3 regions of the Mesorhizobium sp. WSM4846 genome follow, and region 3 is predicted to be linked to each of the others. Evidence: predicted binding sites of a transcription regulator. Region 3 holds the regulator's gene; each other region holds the start of a gene.
What was found. The regulator PhoB, encoded in region 3, activates phosphate uptake and scavenging genes when phosphate is short. The targets are predictions, from matches to a motif close to TGTCATNNANCTGTCAT.

Region 1 (4,289 bases), on a different contig from region 3:
GTGCGACCTGCCCGGCGGAAACGATCACGAGAGCGGCCAAAGCGACGGCAAAGCTGAAAGTGACGGGCGAGATCGATGGAATCCGGCTCGGCGAAAGGCGGTCATGCATCGAAGACGTCTTTCAGATCAGCACGGGTCACCTGCTCCGTCCGTCGGTCGAAGAAGACCTTGCCCGCCTTGAGCGCTATCAAGCGGTCGGAGTAGTCGAGAGCATGCTCCATGTCGTGCGTGGTGTAGACCAAAGTGATCGCCTGTTCCTGGGTCAGCTCGGAGAAGACGCGCATCACATCATGTCCAGCCGCCGGGTCGAGACTTGCCGCCGGTTCGTCTGCTATCAAAAGCTTCGGACGCCGGATCAACGCACGGGCAATCGCCACCCGCTGCGCCTGCCCTCCAGAAAGCGCGTCGGCGCGGGCGCCCGCCTTGCCGAGAAGCCGCACTTCGGCGAGGGCCTGCATTGCTTCCTCGCGCCAGTGTTGCTTTGCGATGGAATGGTGCCAGCCGCGCCAGCCGCCGGGCAGCCCGAGCTTGCCCTGCAAAACGTTTGTAAGAACCGATTGGCGGCTGACCAGTCCGTGGTGCTGGAAGACAAATCCGATCTGCCTGCGTATGCGCCGCAGCTGGGCGACGGACGGCGCCGAGCGGAAGCTCTCGCCGAGGGTGACGACCTCGCCACCGCTCGACGGTAGAAGACCAATGAGACATTTGAGCAGGGTGGATTTTCCAGCACCGTTCGAGCCAATCAGGGCAACCCGTTCGCGCGATGCTATGGTGAGGCCGATACTGGAGAAAATGATCTTTCCGTTCGCATAGCTCTTCGCAAGATCGTGCGCCCGAATGATGGCTGTCATAGTGACCTCTTGGCCCAGACCGAACTGCGAAACAGACCGGCGGTTAGCCGCCGGCCTTGTCGCTGAAAAGGAGCGAGTCTCAGTTTACGAAGTCGGTGAGGGTCTCGATTCCGATCGTGCGGTACATCGAGCGGACATAGTCGTAGTCCGAGTCCCTGACATCAGTCAGGAAGAAACCGCCCTTGAATTTCTGGTTGTCCTCGCCGGTCAGGATCGCTTTCATCAGCTCATTGCCATTCTTCGCAAAGGCATCGCGGATCTTGACGAACACGTCATCTGAAATGTCCTTGCGGGCGACAAGAATGTCGTTCGGCAGATCGCGGCCCCGTGCGATGACCGAGAAGGCAACGCCGGGGAATGCTTCCCGGACCGAGTTGAGATAGCCGAAATTCAAGCCGATAGCGGCGATGTCGCCGCGGATGAGAGCCTCAGCCGCGATGTTGCGCGATATGATTACTGGTTCGTAATCGGTGGCATATTTCAGGTTGAAATCGGCCAGCGCCTGCGCGGGGCCGAGGTGCTGGGAGGTCGAGCCGACCGAGCCGAATGCGACCTTCTTGCCCTTCAAGTCTTCGACCGAGCGGATCGGTCCATTCGCCAGCACGGCGATCTGAGCGAAATAGTCGGGGCGCTGCCAGGCGACAACAATCTTCGGCTGGCTTAATTCCTTCATGACGACGTATTCTGCAGGACCGGTCAGGACAAGGTCGACCTGCCCGGAATTCATCGCCTCGACGGCGGTGGTCCGCGAACTGACCGGAAACAGCTCGACATCCAGGCCGGTCGCCTCCTGAAGAGCGGTCTGGAAAGCACCGAATTCCTGCTGAAGAGCCTCCAGTCCCTCCATGTCGGTTACCGCGAATTTCACTGGCTCCGCAAACACTGAAACGGCGGAGGCAAGCGTCAGGGCGAGTGCGGTTGCGATGCTGCGGATCATCGTTTTTTCCTTTGCTGTATAGACAGGAAACTGTTACCCGCTAATCCGTATACGCAGCAGATGACGTGCTCGTGACATGTCGCCGGCGCCACCGGCAGCTTTTGCTTTTTTGAGGGATACAGTGAACTGGCACATCCAGGGTGGTCGCATCCTTACCGAACGGGGACTTGAAACCGCGGACCTGAGCGTCACCGGCGGGATCGTGTCAGAGCTGCGGGCGGCCCATGCCTCCACGATCGATGCCGATGGTCTGCTCGTGCTTCCGGGGATCGTCGATATTCACGGCGACGGCTTCGAGCGCCAGATCATGCCGCGGCCCGGTGTCCGCTTCGACACCGCGCTGGCGCTGAAAGATACGGACCGCCAGCTTGTCGCCAATGGCGTAACCACGGCCTTTCACGGCGTCACGGTGTCGTGGGAGCCTGGACTTCGCTCGCTCGACGCTGCCAAACAGCTGATCGGCGCGGTCTGCGATCTCCGCGATAGCCTTGGCTGCGATACGCGTCTGCATCTGCGCTGGGAGACCTTCGCGCTTGATCAGATGGCGCAGGTCGTACGATGGCTCTTGCTTTCGCCACGGCCGATCATCGCCGTCAACGATCATACGACGGGGTCGGTGCTGAACGGCACGATTGCCCGCAAGATCGGTCAGATGGCGGAGCGGTCTGGCTTGAGCCGCGAGCAATACATGACGTTGCTCGGCCAGATTTGGTCCCGCCGCGCCGAGGTTGAGATCGCGATCGGGAAGCTGGCCGCAACTGCGCGGGCCAATGGCAATGTGCTTCTTGCCCATGACGAAGCGTCTCCCGAGGAACGCATGTATTTTCGCGCCCTCGGCGCAAAGGCCTCGGAATTTCCGCTAACGCTCGAAACAGCCAAGGCCGCGCGGCAAATGGGCGAGGACGTGATCCTCGGCGCGCCCAACGTCGTGCGCGGCGGCAGCCATAATGGAGCGCTAAATGCCACCGAGGCCGTCAGAGCCGGACTTTGCACGGTGCTGACCAGCGATTACCACTACCCTTCGCCTCTGCATGCGGCCTTCAGACTGTCTTCGCCAGACGCCGGCGACTTCCCCTCGATATGGAATCTGGTTTCGGCAAACCCGGCCCGGGTGGCCGGCCTCGACGATCGCGGCTCGCTTGTTGCCGGCCGCCGGGCGGATCTGATCCTGGTCGATGCAGGCGATCCAGAGCATCCGCGCGTGGTGGCCACCATGGTCCATGGACAAATTGTCTATAGCTCCGGGCTCTCCCGCACAGACCGACGGCCTGCACAGCGGTCGCCGGCGAATAAGGTGTCATGAACTTGGACACGAAAATTCCAACACCACACGAGCGCAATGGCAATCGCCTTCTGGCCTTTGACGGGCTGGTCTTTCGGCCACGCAGCGATACGCCGATCTGGCAGCAGATCTACGATCACATCTTCGATCTGATCGAGAGCGGCAGTCTTGCGCCGGGCAGCCAGCTTCCCGGCGAAACGCATCTGGCAGAGAAACTCGCGGTCACCCGCATTACGCTTCGCCGGGCGCTGCAGCAGCTACAGCATGAGGGCCACCTCACCGCCCGCAAGGGCGTCGGCATCTTCGTGCGAAACCTGCCCTCGACATTCACTGTTCGCGACGGACAGCGCTTTCTCGACAATTTCGAAGCCCACGGCCAGGAAATCGGCACCAATACGCTGCTGATCGTCCGGGAACCGGCCGAAGCGGCCGTGGCGGAACGGTTGCGTCTCGCACCTGACACCACCATTATCCGGCTGTGCCGAATCAGAACGTCGGACAAGCAGCCGGTTTACGTCAATACCAAGTTCTTTCCGGCGCATCTCTTCCCCGACTTCGAGCAGAGATACGATGTGCGTCAGTCGGTGACCGATGTTTTCCGCGCGCATGGCATCGACAACTACCGGCGGGCCGAGACGCGCATCAGTGGCGGCTTTGCATCCCCCGATGAAGCGGAAATCCTGCGGCTGACGCCCGGAACGCCAGTATTCCGCATCAATGCTGTCAACGAGGACCGCAGCGGCGTACCAATCGAATGGACCCGCGGCTGCTGGCCGCTGACATCCGTCGAATTCGTCTTCTGATTATGGCGCATGTCAACACGACCAGTTGAGGACGTCAGTCGGGCCATTGGGTCGACCCTTAGACAGACACCACAAGCCGGTCGAGAAAAGGCCGCTGGCCGACAAGCAACTTTTCCCGGGCCATTTCGAGGCCGAACCACCCTGCGCGATCGATCTCAGGAAAAGTCTGCATGCGGCCGCTGCGCGGCGGCCATCGCATCTTGAACATGTTGCTGCGCAAGGTGCCGGCATCGAAATCGCCTTCGGCGCCGAAGGCCGTAACAAGCTTGCCGCCGGGCTGGCGCAGTTCCCCTAGCGGAAGCAGTGCTCCCGAGAGCTCCCAGCCGGTTTCCTCCTCAAATTCGCGACGCGCCGCGGCTTCCGGCTGTTCGTCATCACCATACTCGCCCTTTGCGATCGACCATGCGCCGAGATCG
Region 2 (4,289 bases), on a different contig from region 3:
GAGCGGCCCGCGCTGGTTCTCATGGATCGAACTGTCCGTGCGCGACAAGGAGAGCGGCGCTGTCTCGCATCGCGCCATCGCCCGCGACATTACCGCCCGCAAGCACGCCGAAACGTCGCTGATCACCGCCCGCGAGCGAGCCGAATATGCAAGCCAGGCCAAATCGCGCTTCCTCGCCACCGTCAGCCACGAGATCCGCACGCCGATGAACGGCATCATGGGCATGGCCAAGCTGCTGGCGGACACCGGGCTCTCGCCGCAACAACGGACCTATGTCGGCGCCATCTCGACCTCGGCCAGCGCGCTGCTGGCGCTGATCGAGGACCTGCTCGACTATTCCAAGATCGAGGCCGGCCGCTTCGATCCCGAACCGCAGCCAATGTCGGTGCGCGAGATCGCCGACAACATCGTAGAACTCCTGGCGGCGCGTGCCTTCGCCAAGAACATCGGCCTTGGCTGCCATGTCGAACCCGACGTGCCGCAGATGATATCAGCCGATCCTGGAAGGGTCAGGCAGGTGCTGCTCAACCTCATCGGCAACGCCATCAAGTTCACCGACAGCGGCGGCGTGTTGGTGAGCATCGCTCGTGCCCGCACCGAAACCACCGACCGCATATGCTTCACCGTCACCGACACCGGTCCCGGCCTGCACGAGGACGACCTGGAGCGCATCTTCGAGGAATTCGAACAGGCTGACGGCACGTCGACCCGCGCGCATGGCGGCGCCGGGCTCGGTCTTGCCATCTCCAGGCGCCTGGTGATCGCCATGGGCGGCACGATCTCGGTGTCGAGCCAGCTCGGCCAGGGTTCGGAATTCGTCTTCGAAATCCCTGCAATATCGGCCACCGAGCCGCCGCAGAGCCGCCGGGATGCGCTGTTAGGGCGGCGCGCCGTGATCCTGTCGAAGAACACCATCGAGGCCGACGCCATCGCCCGCACCATCCGCGCCAATGGCGGCAAGGTCGATCTGGCCACCACCGCCGCCCAGGCAGCGTCCTTCGCCGAAGGCTGCGACGCGCTTTTGGTCGATGCGGCCATGGAGGAAGGCGACGGCAGGTTGCTCAAGCGCCTTCGCCAGAGCGGCTTTGCCGATTGCGAGGCGATCACACTGATCGCGCCAACCGACCGCGGCATGCTGGGCGAGTTCCGCGCCAGCGGCTACGCCACCTTTCTGGCAAGGCCGGTGCGTGGCGAAACGTTGCTTCGCGTGCTTTTGACCAGCAGCGTGCCTGCCCTCACCCAGCCGCAGCCGGAAAAGCGCGGCGCACCAACCGCCCGCGCCATTGGCGGCCGGCGGCGGGGCCTGTCCGTGCTGATCGCCGAGGATAACGACATCAACGCCATGCTTGCCCGTGCCACGCTGCTAAAGGCCGGGCATCGCGTGAAACTGGTCGGCAACGGCAAGGCCGCCGTCGAGGCCATCACCGGCACCGACCACAAGTACCGCTTCGACGTGGTGCTGATGGACCTGCACATGCCTGTCATGGACGGGCTGGACGCGATCGCCGCCATCCGCCGGCACGAGGAGGAAACCGCCGTGTCGCCGGTTCCGATCATGGTGCTGTCGGCGGACAGTCAGGAAACGACCCGCCACGCAGTGCTCGCCCATGGCGCCAGCGGCTTCGTCACCAAGCCGCTCGACCCCGACGCGCTTGTCCATGCGGTCGAGGGTCACGTGGCCGCTTGATCCGCCGGCTGTCCTTGCCTGGCTTACCTGCAGAACATAGCCGGTTGAAGGGTTGCCCAGCCGACGAAGTATTGCCGGCAGGGCCGTATCACGGTACTGTCACAATCCTGTTGCACCTACGCCGTATCCCCGTGCCAAGAGGGATGGCTCGAAGGAGAATCACTCGTGCATACAGTTATGCCGGAATGTGACGCTCGGCCGAACGCCAGGGGTGCTTTGCTCACCGGGCGCAACGTCGATGCTGTCATAAAAGGCGAAGCGCTTGGCCGTATCGGCAACCTCGAAGTGCGGCTCGCACGCAACGAGGCCGAGATCGCCGCCGCGCAGGAAGTGCGCTACCGGGTGTTCTATGACGAGCTCGGCGCCAGGAAAACCCTGTTTCAGGTGCAGGACCGCCGCGACGCCGACCATTTTGATCCGCTCTGTGATCATCTGCTCGTCTTCGACACCTCGCTGTCCGGTCCCGAGCATCGCCGCATTGTCGGCACCTACCGCCTGTTGCGGCAGGAGATCGCGGCAGCGGCCGGCGGCTTCTATTCCGAGGGCGAGTTTGAGCTGACCAATCTTATCGCCCGCCATCCCGGCCAGCGTTTCCTCGAGCTCGGCCGCTCCTGCGTCTTGCCGGAATACCGCTCGAAGCGCACCATCGAGGCGCTCTGGCAAGGTATCTGGGCCTATATCAACCATTATGGGATCGGCGTGATGACCGGTTGCGCCTCGTTCCCCGGCACCGTGCCGGCGGCACACGCCGAAGCGCTGACCTATCTCGCCCATCACTGCCGGACGAATTCGGCCTGGGACGTGCGCGCCGTCGCCGGCCGCTACTGTTCCATGGATTTGATGCCGATCGAGGCGGTCAACGCCAAGGCCGCGATCGCGGCGATGCCACCGCTGGTCAAGGGCTATCTGCGCGTCGGCGCGCGCATCGGCGACGGCTGCGTCATCGACCGCGAATTCTCGACGGTCGACGTGTTCGTGGTGATGCCGGTCAAGGAGATCGGCGCCCGCTACGTCAGCTATTATGGCGGGGAAGCCCAGCGCTTCGCCGCATGAGATTCCAATGAGTAGCGAATAGGGAGTAGCGAGTAGCGAGTAGCGGGAGTTCCGCCAATTCGCTGCGGATCGTTGTCCCTATTCGCTACCCACTATTGCTACTCCTTCTCATTCACGGAATATCTTCCGGCCGCCGACCAGGCCTGCTCTTGTAGGACGGAAAAGCCCAGCCGAATTTGAGCGCGCCGCAACGCACGCAGAAAGCAGCCATGAAGCCTGCCAGGCCCGAGGCGAGCGGGGGCAGCCCGGCGAAATCGCCAAGCGTGTAGAGAGCGGCGCCCGCAAGTGCTGCGGTAACGTAGATCTCCGGTCTCAACAGCACTGAAGGCTCCCCGGTCAACAGATCGCGAAGAATGCCGCCAAGGGTGGCGGTGAGCATGCCGGTAACGATCGAAACCGCCGGCGAGCCGGTGATCGCCAGCCCCTTGGCCGCGCCCATCACCGAAAAGGCGGCAAGGCCGATGGCGTCGAGCCAGAGCAGCAATTTGTAGCGGGATTCGACACGGTGTGCGCTGAAGAAGACCAAGACCGCCACCGCCGCACAGATCAGCACGTAGTCGCGGTTTCCGACCCAGAACACCGGCACGTTGAGGATAACGTCGCGAAACGTGCCGCCACCGATGCCGGCGACGCTCGCCAGGAACAGGTAACCGATAATGTCGAGCTGCTTGCGCGAGGCGGCCAGCGCACCGGTCGCCGCGAAGACGGCGACACCGGCATAGTCGAGAAGCTCAATCGGGTTCATGGGGAATTGCTTGGCTGAGGACTATGGCAAGCGCTGCACGGCAAAAGTGACGGCGGACTGATTGATCGTCCCCCGAAATCGGATAGATTTCGAAGGACGATCACACCTCAAGTTTTGATGGCGGTTGCTACCGAATGGGGCACTACTCCTTATTCAGGCATCCTTCTCAGCTTGCTCATTCACCGGCCCTGGCTCGACCGGCGCTTCACCAGCTACATGCTTGGGACCGCCCTTGGCAACGCCGACCATGGCCGGCCGCAGCACCCGCTCGCCGATCGAATAGCCTGGCTGCACGACCTGGACCACCGTGTTGGCCGGCACCTCCGGATTGGGCACCTCGAACATCGCCTGGTGGAAATTCGGGTCGAATTTCTCGCCTTCCGGCTCGAGCTTCTTCACTCCGTGCCGCTCGAGCGCCGATAGCATGGCGCGCTCGGTAAGCTCGACGCCCTCGATCAGTGACTTCAAACCGGCATCACCCGACTCCTTGGACTCAGCCGGGATCGCATCCAGCGCGCGGCGCAGATTGTCGGATACCGACAGCATGTCACGGGCGAAATTGGCAACCGCATAGGCACGTGCATCGTGCACGTCACGGGCGGTACGGCGGCGCAGATTCTCCATCTCGGCTGCGACGCGGAGCGCGCGGTCCTTCAACTCGTCGTTTTCCTTCAGCAGCCGCACAAGCGCTTCATAGTCGCCGTCGGCGCTGCCTTCCGTGCGTTCGGTGGCAGCCCCGGTCGTCTCGGCTTCATCGGGCGCGCGTTCGTCTTTTGCCTGGTCGCTCATCGCCATTTCCCGTCA
Region 3 (4,289 bases):
CTTGACGATTTTGCCGACCTCTATCTCAAGGGTTTACTTGCCGACGTTGGTTCGGACGAAGCGATTTCGACAAGCGTCACGCCTTCGGAAACCAGCGGCGACATCGATCTGACCTTCGGCGACGATGCCATGCTGGCGCTGGCGCGCGGCCATGGTGCGACCGAGGGCGAAAACGGCATGTTTACGCTGACGAGCGGCGCGTCGTCGCTGCTGGTCGCGTTCAATGGCGGCACGGTCAAGCTGACCTCGCTGTCGCCTGCGGCCAACGGCACGGTGATCGCAAAAGGCACGGTGATCGAGGCGCTGGACAGCACGGCGCCCGCCGCGAGCGGCCAGGCATTCCTGCGCGTCATCGAAACGCCGGAAGCATCGCGAAAGATTTCGGACAAGGTGATCGTCTGGCTCGACACGCTGAAGAGCGCCGGCCTGATCGAAAGCCGGTTCAATTCGATCTTCTTCTTCACCGGCGCAAGCCGCGAGCCGGAATTGGCCGGTGTCTGGGGCGCGGTCGTCGGATCGTTCCTCACCATGATCGTAACCCTCGCCATAGCCTTCCCGATCGGCGTTTCAGCGGCGATCTATCTTGAGGAATTTGCGCCCAAGAACCGGCTGACGACGATGATCGAAGTGAATATCAACAATCTGGCGGCGGTGCCTTCGATCGTCTTCGGCCTGCTTGGACTTGCCGTATTCCTGAATTTCTTCGGCATGCCGCGCTCGGCCCCGGTGGTCGGCGGCATGGTGCTGGCGCTGATGACCCTGCCGATCATCATTATCGCCTCGCGCGCTTCGCTGCGCGCCGTGCCGCCGTCGATCCGCGAGGCGGCGCTTGGCATCGGAGCGTCCAAGGTCCAGACCGTATTCCATCACGTGCTGCCGCTGGCGATGCCGGGCATCATGACCGGCACCATCCTCGGAATGGCGCATGCGCTCGGTGAAACCGCGCCGTTGCTGATGATCGGCATGGTCGCCTTCATCGTCGACATTCCCGGCGGCTTCACCGATCCCGCGACGATCCTGCCGGTGCAGATTTTCATGTGGGCGGATTTCCCGGAAGCGGGGTTCCAGCAGAAGACTTCGGCGGCGATTTTGATTTTGCTGGTGTTTTTGGTCATCATGAATGCCATCGCGGTGATACTGCGCAGGCGCTTCGAGCGGCGCTGGTAAGGAGTAGAGGATATGAACATCATGACGGAAGCCGGCGTCGAGCAGAAACTGAGCAGCGCAACCAACGCCCCTTCGATCAAGATGAAGGGCGAAAAGGTCTCTGTTCACTACGGCGAGAAGCGAGCTCTGTTCGACGTCGATCTCGATGTCCGCGAGCATCAGGTGACGGCGTTGATCGGGCCATCGGGCTGTGGCAAGTCGACGTTCCTGCGTTGCCTGAACCGAATGAACGACACCATCGATATCGCGCGGGTGAGCGGCAAGATCACGCTCGACGGCGAGGATGTCTACGACCCGAAAATCGATGTCGTCGAGCTGCGAGCTCGCGTCGGCATGGTATTCCAGAAGCCGAACCCGTTTCCGAAGTCGATCTACGAAAACGTCGCCTACGGTCCGCGCATCCACGGCCTGGCCAGGAGCAAGGCCGAGTTGGACGGCATCGTCGAATCGAGCCTGAAGAAGGCCGGACTGTTCAACGAGGTCAAGGATCGCCTGCTCGAGTCGGGTACCGGCCTGTCCGGCGGGCAGCAGCAGCGTCTGTGCATCGCGCGCGCCATCGCCGTGTCGCCGGAAGTGATCCTGATGGACGAGCCCTGTTCGGCGCTCGATCCGATCGCCACCGCCCGCGTCGAGGAACTGATCGACGAACTGCGCCAGAATTATACGATCGTCATCGTCACCCATTCGATGCAGCAGGCGGCGCGCGTGTCGCAACGCACGGCGATGTTCCATCTCGGCTATCTGGTCGAGGAGGGCGCGACCGACAAGATGTTCACCAACCCCGACGACAAGCGCACCCAGGACTACATCACCGGCCGGTTCGGCTGAGCGGTCCGGCGAATTTCGAACACGAGGACAGCACCATGGGTGAACACACCGTCGCATCTTTCGACGAGGAACTGGAGCACATCGACCGGCTGATCCGCGACATGGACGAGCTCGCCGCCGCAATGGTGGCGGCCTCGATCCGCGCGTTGCTTGCGTCGGACAATGCGATGGCGCAGCGCGTCGTCTCGGACGACGCCATCATGGATGCGCGGCAGCGCGAGCTCGACGACAGCGCGATCACGCTGATCGCCAAGCGGCAGCCGATGGCGCAGGATCTGCGCGCCGTGGTTGGCGCAATCCGCATGGCGGGCGATCTCGAGCGCATCGGCGATCTGGCCAAGAACATTGCCAAGCGGGTCAGCGCAGTCGGGCAGAGCGCGACGCCGCGTAATCTGTCGCACGGTATCGACGCGATGGCGGATCTCGTTCTTGTGCAGCTGCGCGGCGTGGTCGAGCACTATGTGTCGCGCGATGCCGGCGCGTTGAAGGAACTGCGCGCCGACGACCAGAAGATCGACGTGAAATATACGGCGGTTTTTCGCGAGCTCCTGACCTACATGATGGAGGATCCGCGCAACATCACCGCCTGCACGCACCTTCTGTTCTGCGCCAAGAATCTCGAGCGTATCGGCGATCATGTCACCAACATCGCCGAAAACGCCTATTTTGTCGTGACCGGGCAGCAATTGCCGGCGGATCGCCCGAAGCTCGACGAAACGACGATGTCGGCGCCGGCGACATGACAGGAGTGACCGGCCGATGATCGCGCCGCGCATCATGGTGGTGGAGGATGAAGAGCCGCTGGGCGTCCTCCTCCGTTACAATCTTGAATCCGAAGGCTATCAAGTCGAGGTGGTGACGCGCGGCGACGAGGCCGAAATCCGGCTGCAGGAAAACGTGCCCGATCTTTTGGTGCTCGACTGGATGGTGCCGGCGGTTTCCGGCATCGAGCTTTGCCGGCGCCTTCGGGTGCGCCCCGAAACCGAGCGGCTGCCGATCATCATGCTGACCGCGCGCGGCGAGGAGAGCGACCGGGTGCGCGGCCTTTCGACCGGAGCCGACGACTATCTGGTCAAGCCGTTCTCGACACCGGAATTCATGGCCAGGGTCAAGGCGCTGCTGCGCCGCGCCAAGCCCGAAGTGCTGTCCAGCGTGCTCAAGGTCGGCGACATCATGCTCGATCGTGAATCGCACCGGGTCTATCGCAAGAAGAGCGAGATCCGGCTCGGGCCGACCGAATTCCGGCTGCTCGAATTCATGATGCGCCACCCGGGCCGGGTCTTCTCGCGCAGTCAGTTGCTCGACAATGTCTGGGGCGAGACGATCTACATCGACGAGCGCACTGTGGACGTCCATGTCGGCCGGTTGCGCAAGGCGGTCAACAATGGTCGCATGCCCGATGTCATCCGCACCATCCGCGGCGCCGGCTATGCGATCAGGGAAGACTAGCTGACGTTCAGGTGATGCCGGCCTGCGAACGGCTGATACCTGCGCTTCCGGTGCTGACGTACCCGAAAGTACGCTCCGCCCCGGTTCTCGGAACCCACCATTCTCGACTCGGCCTGACCTGAATCTCAACACTCCCCAAGTCGCGACCCGGGAATCCCTGCCTTCGGATTCAAGCCACGTTCTTTCCGACCGAGCCGGCTCGTGCCTGGATGCTCGGCGCGAAAATCTCCTGATCGACGAAGCTTAGGGCCCGCATGGCGCAGCCTTCGCGGATCAGCGGCAGCTCGTTCGGCTCGGTGTCGAAGGAAATCGAACCCGAATGCTGGCCGCCGGCGGTCTGGGCGATGGCCTCGCGCAGGGCCGGCTCGATCAGGTCGAAGGCGGCAGCGCTGGCGCCGACCATGGCCACCGGCGCCGGATCGATCAGCGCAAACAGGCTGCCGAGCCCGAAGCCGAGCGCCTCGCCGGCCTTGCGGTAGGCTTCGCGCTCCGGTCCGTCCATCTCGCGCGCCCGGGCCGCCAAGGCCCGCATGTCGGCGTCGCTGACATCGGCGACCGGCTCGGCGTTCTCGCTCAACAGCCTTGCGTTGCGCCAGATGGCGTAGTTGCCGGCATAAGCCTCGACGCAGCCGCGCAGCCCGCAGCGGCAAAGCGCGCCGCCCGGCCGATGGATCATGTGGCCGAATTCGCCGCCTGAGGAGTGGGTGCCGGTGAACAGATCGCCCTTCAGCACCAGCCCCATACCGATGCCGTGCGAGAGCAGGATGGCGATGAAATCGTCGCGGTAGCGATCCGGGTGGCGCCAGTGCAGCGCCACGGCCATCATGTTGCAGTCGTTCTCCATG

Region 1: the regulator PhoB is predicted to act here: its motif matches at 1,849-1,865, upstream of AC0L15_RS02945 (PhnD/SsuA/transferrin family substrate-binding protein).
Region 2: the regulator PhoB is predicted to act here: its motif matches at 1,785-1,801, upstream of olsB (l-ornithine N(alpha)-acyltransferase).

Annotation. Positions count from the first base shown of each region.
Region 1 is NZ_JBVVPZ010000002.1:134,119-138,407, forward strand. It holds gene phnE (phosphonate ABC transporter, permease protein PhnE) at 1-109, opposite strand, end outside; gene AC0L15_RS02940 (phosphonate ABC transporter ATP-binding protein) at 102-851, opposite strand; gene AC0L15_RS02945 (PhnD/SsuA/transferrin family substrate-binding protein) at 931-1,788, opposite strand; gene AC0L15_RS02950 (alpha-D-ribose 1-methylphosphonate 5-triphosphate diphosphatase) at 1,910-3,091, shown strand; gene phnF (phosphonate metabolism transcriptional regulator PhnF) at 3,088-3,873, shown strand; gene AC0L15_RS02960 (NUDIX hydrolase) at 3,932-4,289, opposite strand, start outside.
Region 2 is NZ_JBVVPZ010000008.1:87,126-91,414, forward strand. It holds gene AC0L15_RS10020 (ATP-binding protein) at 1-1,687, shown strand, start outside; gene olsB (l-ornithine N(alpha)-acyltransferase) at 1,865-2,740, shown strand; gene AC0L15_RS10030 (trimeric intracellular cation channel family protein) at 2,853-3,485, opposite strand; gene grpE (nucleotide exchange factor GrpE) at 3,639-4,274, opposite strand.
Region 3 is NZ_JBVVPZ010000025.1:17,999-22,287, forward strand. It holds gene pstA (phosphate ABC transporter permease PstA) at 1-1,167, shown strand, start outside; gene pstB (phosphate ABC transporter ATP-binding protein PstB) at 1,180-1,995, shown strand; gene phoU (phosphate signaling complex protein PhoU) at 2,031-2,738, shown strand; gene phoB (phosphate regulon transcriptional regulator PhoB) at 2,755-3,444, shown strand; gene AC0L15_RS20415 (ROK family protein) at 3,614-4,289, opposite strand, start outside.